2 regions of the Bacillus sp. AK128 genome follow, and region 2 is predicted to be linked to the other one. Evidence: riboswitches for the same ligand, from Rfam matches in the RefSeq annotation. Region 2 holds a riboswitch; the other holds the start of a gene.
What was found. Region 2 has a riboswitch for thiamine pyrophosphate ahead of tenA (thiaminase II). Riboswitches for the same ligand answer to the same signal wherever they lie in the genome.
Positions count from the first base shown of each region.

Region 1: another riboswitch for thiamine pyrophosphate. It lies ahead of M1D60_RS22515 (3-oxoacyl-ACP reductase); the one in region 2 lies ahead of tenA (thiaminase II).

Region 1 is NZ_CP096379.1:4,504,567-4,510,947, forward strand. It holds gene M1D60_RS22505 (hypothetical protein) at 1-246, shown strand, start outside; gene M1D60_RS22510 (LLM class flavin-dependent oxidoreductase) at 465-1,772, opposite strand; gene M1D60_RS22515 (3-oxoacyl-ACP reductase) at 1,853-2,605, opposite strand; TPP riboswitch at 2,756-2,856, opposite strand; gene M1D60_RS22520 (universal stress protein) at 2,953-3,372, opposite strand; gene M1D60_RS22525 (SulP family inorganic anion transporter) at 3,388-4,836, opposite strand; gene M1D60_RS22530 (ABC transporter ATP-binding protein) at 5,083-6,009, shown strand; gene M1D60_RS22535 (ABC transporter permease) at 6,002-6,381, shown strand, end outside.
Region 2 is NZ_CP096379.1:3,457,250-3,463,630, reverse strand. It holds gene M1D60_RS17370 (SulP family inorganic anion transporter) at 1-1,133, shown strand, start outside; gene M1D60_RS17365 (hypothetical protein) at 1,722-1,919, shown strand; gene M1D60_RS17360 (YbjQ family protein) at 1,900-2,214, shown strand; TPP riboswitch at 2,285-2,391, shown strand; gene tenA (thiaminase II) at 2,505-3,182, shown strand; gene M1D60_RS17350 (ECF transporter S component) at 3,514-4,095, shown strand; gene M1D60_RS17345 (ABC transporter ATP-binding protein) at 4,302-5,762, shown strand; gene M1D60_RS17340 (energy-coupling factor transporter transmembrane component T family protein) at 5,778-6,381, shown strand, end outside.

The sequences.
Region 1 (6,381 bases), 1.0 Mb from region 2:
ATTAGCAAAATTAAGAAGATGTATAGTATTAAAGAGGACCCTGAACAGCAGCATGTAATGGGTGAATTGTATTATGAAATCCACCAAATTCCTCAGGCGATTGAGTGTTTCCTTTGGGACGTGGAGTTAAACCCAACAAATCCTCATTCTATAAGCTGGCTCACCAAACTGTATCACGAGTTAGGTATGTTCGATGAATCAAAGTCTTATCAGTATTTATATAAACAAATTCAAAAAAGCTCATAAATTCTAATCTGTATTTATTCTATTAAAATTAAAAAAGATTCTAGTTAGCCTAGAATCTTTTTTAAAGAAATTGATAGCGTTTGGATTGATAAAATAGTTATCTTAGTGCCTAATCAGTAAGTCCAATGATCATTACTCCTACGAGAGGATTCTCCAGTTTTTATACTAGTACCACCATCTTACCTCTTCAACTAGTACCGTCATCTTATCATAACTTATTATGTTAATCCTAAATGTTCACGGAAGGTATGACCTTCATATTTTTCTCTGAAAATACCTCTTTTTTGCATTTCAGGAACAATTAGTTCAACAAAGTCTTCTAAACTACCTGGTAATGTAGGAGGCATAAGATTAAATCCGTCAGCCACCCCTGCTTCAAACCAGACTTCCATCTGATCGACAATTTCATCCGGAGTACCTATCAGCGTGTGATGACCACCACCTGCATTAAGATATCCTAATAGTTCTCTTACCGTAGGTTGTTTATCACTAATAATTTCTAGTATCGTTTCGTAACGTCCAACTGGACCAGAAAATTCTTCTACTGGGGGTAATGGAGGTACTTCTTTATCAATTTCCCAGTTAGAACAGTCTTGTCGAATAAAGTAACTCAACTGCTTTAGAGCTGTTTCAAGAGGTAATTGCTCATCTAATGCAGCTTTTTTGGCTAAAGCTTCCTCATGAGTATGACCTACATAGGTTACTAAGCCTGGAAATACTTTAATATGTCTATTGCTGTTTTCGCTTTGTTTAACTTGTTCATCTAATTTTTGACGAAATTTTTTTGCTTGTTTTAAGTTCCACGACACTGAATAGACTGCATCAGCATATTTTGCGGCTAATGCAATGCCTTGTTTAGATGCCCCTGCTTGCATGGAGACTGGTTTACCTTGCGGACTTTTTGGCGTAGTGGATGGGCCACATACTTTAAAATAGGTACCTTCGTGATTAAAAGACTTAATGTTTAAAGGATTTATCAATTTTCTTTCTTCTCGATCATGTAGAAACTCCTTACTGTCCCATGAAAGAAATAACTTACTCATTAAAGCAGCGAATTCATCTGCCTTCTCATAACGTTTGTCATGAGGAGGCAGTTCTTCCATACTATGATTTAACGCCTCTAAATCAGTCATTGACGTAACAAGATTCCAACCAACACGTCCTTTTGTAATATGATCTAAACTTAATAGCTGCCGTGAAGCGGTGAAAGGATTAGAAAAAGTACTTGAGATGGTTGAAACTAATCCCACATGATTTGTTACTTGAGATATAGCAGTTAAATTAACTATTGGATCCAACCAAAATGCAGGCATATCACTAAAATTTTTAGCTTGGAAAGATTGATTATCAGCAAAGAATACGGCATCAAAGTAACCTTTTTCCGCTAACTGCGCTAAAGATTGGTAGTAAGAAATGTCACCAATACGTTCAACGCTTGAGTCAGGCATTAACCAAGCAGCTTGATGGTGTCCACAACCATACAGCAAAACACCTAAGTGTAGTTGTTTTTCTATAGTTTTTGTCATTTGTTTACACCTCAAAATAGATCATTAATAATTGTCATGGATACTCCTTCTTTTGGAGGTTATCCATGATCATTTAAGCATTAGTTCATTGTCAAACCGCCATCGATTGTAAAATTTTGACCTGTAATACCGTTCGCTTCTTCCGAAGATAAATAAGCAACCATATTTGCTACATCCTGAGGTGTGGTCACCTTTTTCAATGGTGTTGATTGTGCAATTAAATCAAATACTTCTGGTGTTGTAACAGCACTGGCGTCAGTCGTTTTTAATAATCCGCCTGAAACTACATTCGCTCTTATACCATATACGCCTAATTCAGCAGCGATATTACGTGTAAAACCTATTAATCCAGCTTTAGCTGTTGTATATTCATGATAAGGTACAACAGGATTTTGAAATAAGTTAGTACCTATGCCTATAATACTTCCATTTTTTCGTTCCATAAATTGAGGTAGGACACTTTGAATTACATTAAATGCTGCTTTTAAAGTACCATCAAGTTGTTTTTGATAATCATCCCAAGTGAGTTCTGTGAAGGTTTTTTGTTTGGTTGGATCAAATTTGAAATCTACTAAAGCATTGTTGACTACAACATCTATTTGACCAAAATATTCCGTTGCTTCTTTGATCAAGTTATCTACTTCTTTACGATTTGTTACATCAGCTTGAATTGCAATAGCATTCTTCTCACCAATCTCTGAAACTAGCTTCTCAGCAGCATCTTTGCTTTTATAGTAATTGATAACCACTTTAAATCCTCTTTCCGCCAATGTCTTTACAATAGTTGCTCCTAAACCTCTACTACTACCTGTTACTAATACTGTTCTAGTCATCCTAACAACTCCTATTTTAAATTTGATATTACTTAACTAATAATGATAGATAGATAGATAAATAAAAAAATACGCAACTCTCCCATAGGAAAATTGCGTAAAAACAAATAACTACATATTAAAAATAAGGCACAATCGCTCTATAAATATGTATAAGAGTTTACACTTTCCTACGCTAGTTTCACCTAGTTCAGGTTCAAAGGGTTTGAGGTAATTCTCATCTCAGTTAAATAACACCCCTAGTGCATATATTCAAGTTATCTTCAATGTTATAGTTTTAGGAAATATATGTCAAGGAAGAACCTTCCACCACATTGGTGTCAGTGTAGTTTTATCTATTAAAGCTTTTACTTTACAATCAACACCGGACAATTTGCATGTTTAGCAACCTTATGACTAACGCTACCTAGAACAAACTCTTGTAACGTATTCAGACCTCTACTACCAATCACAACAATGTCCGTATTCGACTTATTTACATATTCCACGATTGCTGGACCAGGCTCACCGTGTAATACCTTGACCTCAAAGTTAACCCCAGCTTCTAAAGCCTTCTTTTCAACATCCTTCATTCTTTCTTTTCTTGAGTCATTAATCTCAATTGAATTCCAGCTAGCTAACACATCCGACTTTGCTCGATCTGCATTTACAACATAAATGACTTCGATTTTCGAGTTTTCTGTACATGTTGCAATATGAATGGCATTTTCAGCAGCTCGCTTTGAATGCTCTGAACCATCTGTTGCTAAAACAATCTTTTTATACACTCAGCATCACCTCTTTTAATGAGAACTCAATTTATTTGCTAGCTTTTCTACCAGTTCCGTACTATCCTCATTTAACCCCGTTACCTCTACTTGGATACCGTTCGATTTAAATTTTGAAACAACCTTATCTACGGCTGCAACAGCAGATTCATCCCAAATATGCGAACGACTTAAATTAATTTCTACAACTTTCATCTCTTCTTTGTAATTAAACTTAGTTAAAAGTTCTGTAACAGAGGCAAAAAAGAGCTCTCCTTTAACTTCATATATTCTTGTATTCCCCTCCACCTTACTATTTACACGGACTCTTGATATTTTAGACACAAAGAAAATGGCACTTAATAAGATACCAGTGAATACCCCAATAGCTAAGTTATGGGTTAAAACAACTGCTAAAACAGTAATCACCATCACAATCGCATCACTTCTAGGCACTAAATGTAAGGTTCGAAGTGAGTTCCAATCAAAAGTACTTATTGATACCATGATCATCACCCCAGCTAGAGCCGCCATCGGTATTTGGACTACAATATCACCAAGTACGACAATTAAAAACATTAAGAAAACACCTGCTACTAGGGCAGATAGCCTTCCTCTTCCACCAGATTTAACATTTATTACTGATTGACCAATCATCGCACATCCTGCCATACCTCCAAAAAATCCTGTCACAATATTCGCTATACCTTGACCTCTACTTTCAACATTTTTATTACTATCAGAGTCTGTCATATCATCGACAATCGTGGCTGTTAATAACGATTCTAATAAACCAACAACAGCAAGGGCCAAAGAATAAGGAAAGATAATCATAAGGGTATCGATTGACAAAGGGATGTTTGGAATGAAGAATTCTGGCAACGTCTGAGTGATTGTTCCCATATCTCCTACAGTTCTAACTCCATAGTTCATGAAAATGGATAAAGCAGTGATGACTACAATGGCAACTAATGTAGAAGGAACTGCTTTTATAAGATATGGAAATAAATAAATAATCGCTAAGGTTAGTCCAACCAGAGCATACATAATCCACTGTTCCCCTACAAAGTGCTGAAGCTGAGAGGTGAAAATCATAATGGCAAGCGCATTGACGAATCCTACCATCACAGACCTCGGGATAAACTTCATATATCTAGCTAATTTAAAGACTCCAAATAGTATTTGAATAATTCCTGTTAAAATTGTCGCAGCTAGAAGATATTGGATTCCATGTTCAGCAACCAAATCAATAAATAATAAGGCCATCGCACCTGTAGCTGCTGAAATCATTCCCGGCCTACCACCAACAAAAGCAATCACTACTGCAATAGTGAACGAAGCATATAATCCAACCATCGGATCAACACCTGCAATGATAGAGAAGGCAATCGCTTCAGGTATCAATGCAAGTGCTACGACTATTCCAGATAGGATATCTCCTCTTACATTTCCGAACCAAGATTGTTTATATGTTAATGTCTCCATACTACGCCTCCTTTCTTTGTAGTATGAGCTAATGGCTTAAAACTAATTAATTCGATTTTGTTTCCTACATAAGCTAATGAGCTAGATTCCTATTACCTAAGAAACACCGTTATTACTTTATCGCAACATAAGATGTGACTTTATTATGACGATACTCACTTCAGTACTGTGACTTTTTTACATTATGATCAAAGTATCATAAAAACCCGCATGAAAATACGGGATGAGAAAAGAGGAAGATACCAAATGACAGGAATTGTTCAGATACAAAATGTAACAAAAAAAATTAAAGGGAAAACCATCATTGATTCTCTAAATTTTGAAGTAAACAAAGGAGAGGTCTTCGGCTTTCTAGGACCAAATGGAGCTGGTAAAACAACTACTATTCGAATGATGGTCGGTCTGATGGGAATCACTTCTGGTGACATTAAGATATCTGGCTTTAGTGTAAGGAAGGACTTTGAAAAAGCAGTAAGGAATGTCGGGGCAATTGTTGAAAACCCAGAAATGTATAAGTTCTTAAGTGGTTACGATAACCTACTCCATTTTGCCAGAATGTCTAAGGGAATAGAGAAGGAGAAGATTGATGAAGTCGTAGATTTTGTCGGCTTAACAAATCGAATTCACGATAAGGTCAAAACCTATTCGCTCGGAATGAGACAAAGGCTTGGTCTTGCCCAATCACTATTACACGATCCAAAGGTACTCATCTTAGATGAACCTACTAACGGTTTAGATCCTGCCGGAATTAGAGAAATCAGAGATCATTTACGCAAGCTTGCTCGAGAAAGAGATATCGCCGTTATTGTTTCAAGTCATATGTTATCAGAAATTGAAATGATGTGTGACCGAATCGGAATTATTGAAAATGGTCAATTAGTCGATGTCCAGCTAGTACAGGAATTTGTTCAAAGTGCTGACAAATACTATCAACTTCAAGTATCAGCTATTGATGATGCTGTTGATGTTATACAAAAATTGTTTCCACCCCTTTCGATTAATGCTAGTGAAAACTATGTAAGTTTCAAGCTAACGAAAGAAGAAATACCTTTAATCATTGAAGAACTAGTTCGTTCAAACATTAAAATCTATGAAGTAAAGGAAATGGCAAAAACACTAGAGGAACGTTTCTTAGAAGTAACCGGAAAGAAGGAGGAGTTATTACATGCTTAACTTGATAAGAAATGAATGGATGAAAATCTTCAAACGAGCAGGAACATTTGTCATGATTGGACTGATTGTCCTAGTCCTTACAACTGCAGGTCTAATAGTTAAAAATATAGAAGAGGCACCTGCTTTTGATGAAAACTGGAAACAAAGTCTACAATTAAAAAACGAAGAAACGAAACAATTAATTCAAGATTTAAAATCATCAGCTGCACCCTCTAGCCAAGTTAATAGCCTTGAACGGGAGATTGCTTTAAACGAATATCGTATAGAGCATGATCTCTCACCAAATCAAAACTATTCTGTATGGGGCTTTGTTAAGGATTCTTCTGTTATCCTTCAGATTATTGGATTGATTGTGATTATTGTAGCGGCAGG
Region 2 (6,381 bases):
AATTTATTCCGCGTTCCGTAATGGTAGGGTTTGTTAATGCGCTTGCGATTTTAATTTTCACTTCGCAGTTACAGCATTTTGTGGGAGAAGGAATTGCCATGTATGCAATGGTAGCGGGGGCTCTTGCGATTATTTATCTGCTACCAAGAATTACAAAAGTAGTACCATCACCACTAGTAGCGATTGTTGTGATTACAATTATTGCTATATACACAGGTAGTGGAGTTCGTACAGTAGGAGATATGGGTGAGTTAACTCAAGCTTTACCGTTTTTCGGTATTCCCAATATTCCTTTCACATTTGAAACATTAGTGATTATTTTCCCTTACGCTCTAGCTTTAACTATGGTTGGTTTGCTGGAATCTTTATTAACAGCTACGATTGTTGATGATATGACAGACACTACAAGTGATAAGAACATGGAGAGCCGTGGTCAAGGGATTGCGAACATTGTGGCTGGATTCTTTGGTGGTATGGCTGGATGTGCAATGATTGGCCAGTCTGTGATTAACGTAAAGTCAGGCGCTAGAGGTAGATTATCAGCTTTAGTTGCAGGTGTGTTCTTAATGTTCCTAATCTTAGTATTAGGAAATGTCGTAATCCAAATTCCAATGGCCGCTTTAGTAGGTGTCATGATCATGGTTTCCATTGGTACATTTGACTGGTCTTCTCTTAAGAATTTAAATAGAGTACCAGTAACGGATTCCATAGTTATGGTGGTCACGGTGGTAACAGTAGTTTTCACCCATGACTTATCAAAGGGTGTATTCGCTGGAATTATATTAAGTGCCATCTTCTTTGTTGCGAAAATATCAAAGGTACATGTTTCCAGCTCGTTTGATCATGTATTAAATAAAAAGACTTATAGAATAAGAGGGCAAGTATTCTTCGCATCTGTAACCGATCTTGTTGAGTGCTTTGATTTGAAAGAAGAAGTACAAAAGGTTGAAATTGACTTCTCGCAGGCCCATGTCTGGGATGATTCAGCGGTTGCAGCTATCGATAAAATTGTTATTAAACTAAGAGAAAATAATACTGCAGTTACGATCATTGGCTTGAATGAGCATAGCTCTACGCTAGTGGACCGTTTAGCTGTTCACAATAAGCCAGGCGCCAAGTTGTCTGGACATTAATAGATTGTGTGGAACTCCCATCCCTTGTGGATGGGGGTTTTTCTGTTTTAGGGAGTATGAGTATTGGTTTTTCCTCTCTACCTCCGGCTTGCTTTGTCCTTCATCTGCCTCATGAAGGACATTTACTCTCTACCTCCGGCTTGCTTTGTCCTTCATCTGCCTCATGAAGGACATTTCCTCTCTACCTCTTGCTTGTTTTGTCCTTCATCTGCCTCATGAAGGACATTTCCTCTCTACTTCTGGTTTGCTTTGTCCTTCATCTGCTTCATGAAGGACATTTCCTCTCTACTTCTGGTTTGCTTTGTCCTTCATCTGCTTCATGAAGGACATTTCCTCTCTACCTCTGGCTTGCTTTGTCCTTCATCTGCCTCATGAAGGACATTTCCTCATGAGTGCTGATTCTCTTGAGTTCGTGCTGGTATTGGGATTAGTGCAATTCTTCATGTATATCAACAGCCTGAAACTTAGGTGAAAATCCGGCTTCTAGGATTCTTACGCAAAACAACAATCTATACAAAACCAGCATTTATTAAAAACAGCTACCATTTCATTCCAAAAAGTTATACATTTAAGTAGGGAGTGATGAAATTGAAATATATTCTAATTTCATTATTAATAATTAGTCAGCTGGCTGGATTTTTCTTTCTTGTTCAGCAGCAGTTTGTTACGGCCATTATTTGTTTTATTCTAAATGGATTAGCACTGGTACTCTTATTAATCACACTAATTCGAGACCGTGTGAAGGAAAAAAAAGAGGAGGAAGACAATGATTATCGCGACTACTGAGTTTGTACCTGGTAAGGAAGTTAAGGAGTATATTGGTTTTGTTAAGGGGAGTACTGTTCAATCCAAGCATATTGGGAAAGATTTATTGGCTGGCCTTAAGACAATTGTAGGTGGAGAAATTAAAGAGTACACAGAGATGATGGAAGAGGCAAGAAAAAATGCAATTGGGAGAATGGTAAGGGATGCAGAGGCGAAGGGTGCAAATGCAATTATTGCGATGAGACTAGAAACCTCTGCTGTCATGACCAATGCTTCTGAAATTATCGCATACGGGACAGCAGTTATTGTCGATTAAAAATCAAGTGAGTAGTTGTTGACAAATATTTGTAACATGTTATGATGATTACGAAAATAACATAATCGAATGATTTCACTAGGGGAGCCTTTAAAAGGCTGAGATTAAAGTTTCACTTTAAGACCCTTTGAACCTGATCTGGTTTATACCAGCGTAGGGAAGTGGAGGTTGGAATCTTTATTCCTTTCTAACTACAAAACCACTTTTCTTATGAAAAGTGGTTTTTTTGCATTTATGCATTCACTATACCTCTAACCTAGTGGAAAAGTTCAAGAAAATGGAGGGGAAGTATGAAATTTACTGAGCAATTAAGGAAAGATGCAGACGCGATTTGGGAAGCAAGCTTTCATCACCCGTTTGTAACAGGGATAGCGGATGGAAGTCTGCCCTTAGAATGTTTTAGGTTTTATGTTTTACAGGATTCCTATTATTTAACGCATTTTTCAAAGGTTCAGGCACTAGGTGCATCAAAAGCATTAGACCTACATACGACATCTAGATTTGCGGCACATTCACAGGGGACATATGAGGCAGAACTTCAGCTGCATGAGAATTTCTCTAAAAGAATGGGAATAACAGAGGAGGAAAGACAATCCTTTCAACCAGCCCCTACTGCTTATGCCTACACATCACATATGTACCGTGCAGGTTATGGTCATCTAGGAGATATTCTATCTGCTATTCTACCTTGCTACTGGCTTTATTATGAAATTGGAGAAAGGTTACAAGGAGCAACTCCTGCAGAACCAATCTACCAGGATTGGATCGCTGCATATGGCGGCGAATGGTTCAGAGAGTTAGTAGAAGAACAGATTAATAGATTAGATGAAATAGCCAAATGCTTAACTGAGGCGGACCTTAAACGAATGAGAGAAAACTTCCTAATTAGCAGCCAATACGAGCTTTCTTTCTGGGAAATGGCCTACAAACAAGAAAAATGGCCAGTAACCGAAACAGCAAACGTTTAGGGGATAATTAAGGAAAGACAGATTCTTGTAAGTTTTGCTTATGTAAAAAATCAAACTGATTATTAGCACTGTTGATTGAAGTGGAAGGATGCGAGACTCCTGAGGGAGAAGCCGTTCAGGTGAGACCCCACAGGCAAAGCCGAGGAGGCTTAATGGAACTTCTGCTAAGGTCGCTCACGTCCTGTGAGCAACGCAGAAGCCAGCACATCCTGTGCAAGTGCGGAAAGCGAGTGTCCTGTAACGAAAATCAACAACTTAATTTAAAAGAGCTAGCTTTTAAAATACAGGCCAAAAACGGCCAATAACTTGAACCAACTCGGAGGGAATACCTATGTCAAAAGGATTAAAGCTTACAGATATATTAGTAACAGTTATCATTGCGATTGTATTTGGTGTTGTTTATAAACTATGGAGTCCTATTTATGCAGCTGTTGCTCCATTAGGTCTTCATGTGGATCAACTTCTTTATGGAATGTGGTTTATTGCGGCTACTGTTGCGTTCTTGATTATTAGAAAACCTGGAGTGGCCTTTCTAGCAGAAGTTGCAGCAGCATCTGGTGAATTTTTAATGGGATCTGAATGGGGACTTGAAGTATTAATTTATGGAGTATTCCAGGGTCTTGGTGCAGAGCTTATTTTCATGTTATTCCTTTACAAGCGCTTTGATCTATTAGTAGTAAGTTTGGCTGCTGTTGCTTCAACGGTTGGATCGTTAATTATGGACTTCTATAAAGGATATATTGGAGACCTAGCTCTTTGGAACTTAAGCCTGTATATGGGTGCAAGAACCATCGGTGCAATTTTAATAGCGGGAGTATTTGCTTATTTCCTAGTGAAAGCATTAGAAAAGACAGGGGTAACCAACTTGGTTAGATCAGCCGATCAAGCAGATTACGACGCATTGAATCAATAGGTTGTGTCAAAGTACAGTGTTGATTATTAGCAGGGTTGATTGAAGTGGAAGGACGCGAGACTCCTGCGGGAGAAGCGTGGTGAAGGAGACCCCGCAGGCGTGAAGCGCCGAGGAGGCTCCCGAACCCGCCCGTGGAAAGCGAGTGTCCTGGAACGGAAATCAACAACAAACTTTAACATAGCCAATCAATAAAGGATAGGTGACGTATGAAGCCTTGTATGAAACTTGAGAATCTACGACTGAAATTTCCAAAAGAGAAAGACTTGCTATTTAAAGATTTAAATATAGAGATTAACAAGGGGGAGAAGGTACTCCTCCTTGGCCCTTCTGGGTGCGGAAAGTCTACCTTATTGCAGGTATTGGCGGGAATCATTCCTAGGTCCATAGAGGTGCCAATGAAAGCTGACACCATTGAATTACCAGTCTCTTCAGGGTATGTCTTTCAAGACCCAGATAGTCAGTTCTGTATGCCTTATGTTGATGAAGAAATTGCATTTGTACTAGAAAATCTACAAGTACCAAGAGATCAAATGAAGCAACAAATCACCACATATCTTGAGAAGGTTGGTTTAAAACTAGCTGATTTGCATACGAATATACAGACCCTTTCAGGTGGCCAAAAGCAAAGGTTGGCGATTGCTTCCATATTAGCCCTTGAACCAGATGTGCTATTTCTTGATGAACCTACAGCCATGCTTGATCCTGAGGGGACAATAGATGTATGGAACACCATCGAACATTTGATGGATGATCAAACATTAGTAATAGTTGAGCATAAAATTGAGCATGTAATGAGATTAATAGATCGAGTGATTGTGTTTAATCACGATGGTGCAATTATTGCCGATGGAGAGAAAGAGGTGATTCTCCACACTCATTTGCCTCTACTCCGAAGTCATGGTATTTGGTACCCAGGAGTTTGGGACGAATACATGGATATTCATCCTAGAACGCATACAGAGGAGAAAATTATTCAATCTTCTCCTATTATTTCCTTAACAGATTTCGAGGTGCATAGAAAGAAGAAGGCTGTTGTTAGTGTACCTTTTGTTCAAGTTCATTCACATGAGTGGATTGCGATTGTTGGTGAAAATGGAGCTGGGAAAAGTAGTTTACTCCAGGGCTTGATGCAATTAGTTGAGACCAAGGGGAAGTATCTCCTTAATGAGAAGAACGTGGATAAAAAAAGAGAACTGTTTCTAGACCTTGCCTTTGTTTTTCAAAATCCAGAATTTCAATTTGTCACCAACTCCGTTTATGACGAATTGGCTCATTCACTTAAATTGTTTGAAACAAAAGAATCGTTAATACAACAAAAGGTTGATGAAATGTTGCATCGTTTTTCACTTACAGAGCATCAAGAGAAGCATCCTTATCAATTATCAATGGGGCAGAAAAGAAGATTAAGTGTTGCTTCATCCATTATGCAAAACCAAAGGATTCTTCTACTAGATGAGCCTACCTTTGGTCAGGATAGTAAAAATACCTTTGCCCTTTTAGAGTATTTAGAGGAGGAGCGGCGAAAAGGAAATACCATCCTGATGATTACCCATGATGAAAAGATTGTGGAGCAATTTGCAACAAGAAAGTGGGTCATTTCTAAGGGACAATTAGTTGAGGACCACATAGTTAGTGAGCTAGACCAAGCAAAACTATTAAATGTATAAAATAGGGTGAAGTCGATGAAGGAAACCTGGATGTATCAGATTAATCCTACATTAAAATTAGCAGGTTTAATCTTATTGTTTATTGTCATTTTAACGATCCATAACATTAATATCCTTTTAAATTTAACGTTTATCGTTTGTGTAATATTTTTCTTGTTTAATGGTTTTCCATTGAAGAAAGTAGCACTATTGCTACTTCCATTTATTTTAGTCTTTATTTCAACATCGTCCTCTATGATTTTTTTTGGTAAGGGCGATACGACTTGGTTTAAGTGGGGACTTATTCATATTACAGAAGAAAGCTTTTATAGAGGGCTTCATGTTGGCTTTAGGGCCATTACTTTTGCATTTTTAGGGTTATTATTTACGTTAACCACAAAGCCAGTCCTTTTGTTTTACTCACTCATGCAGCAAGCAAAGCTTAAGCCTAAGTATGCATATAGCTTTTTGGCTGGTTATCGTTTAATTCCGATTATGTTTGAGGAGTTTAAGGTCATTCATCAGGCCTTAAAGGTGAGGGGAATGAACCGAAAGAAGGGAATATCTTCAATTCCAACAAAGCTTAAAGCGTATTGTATTCCACTATTGTCTCAAAGTATCAGAAGGGCACATCGGATTG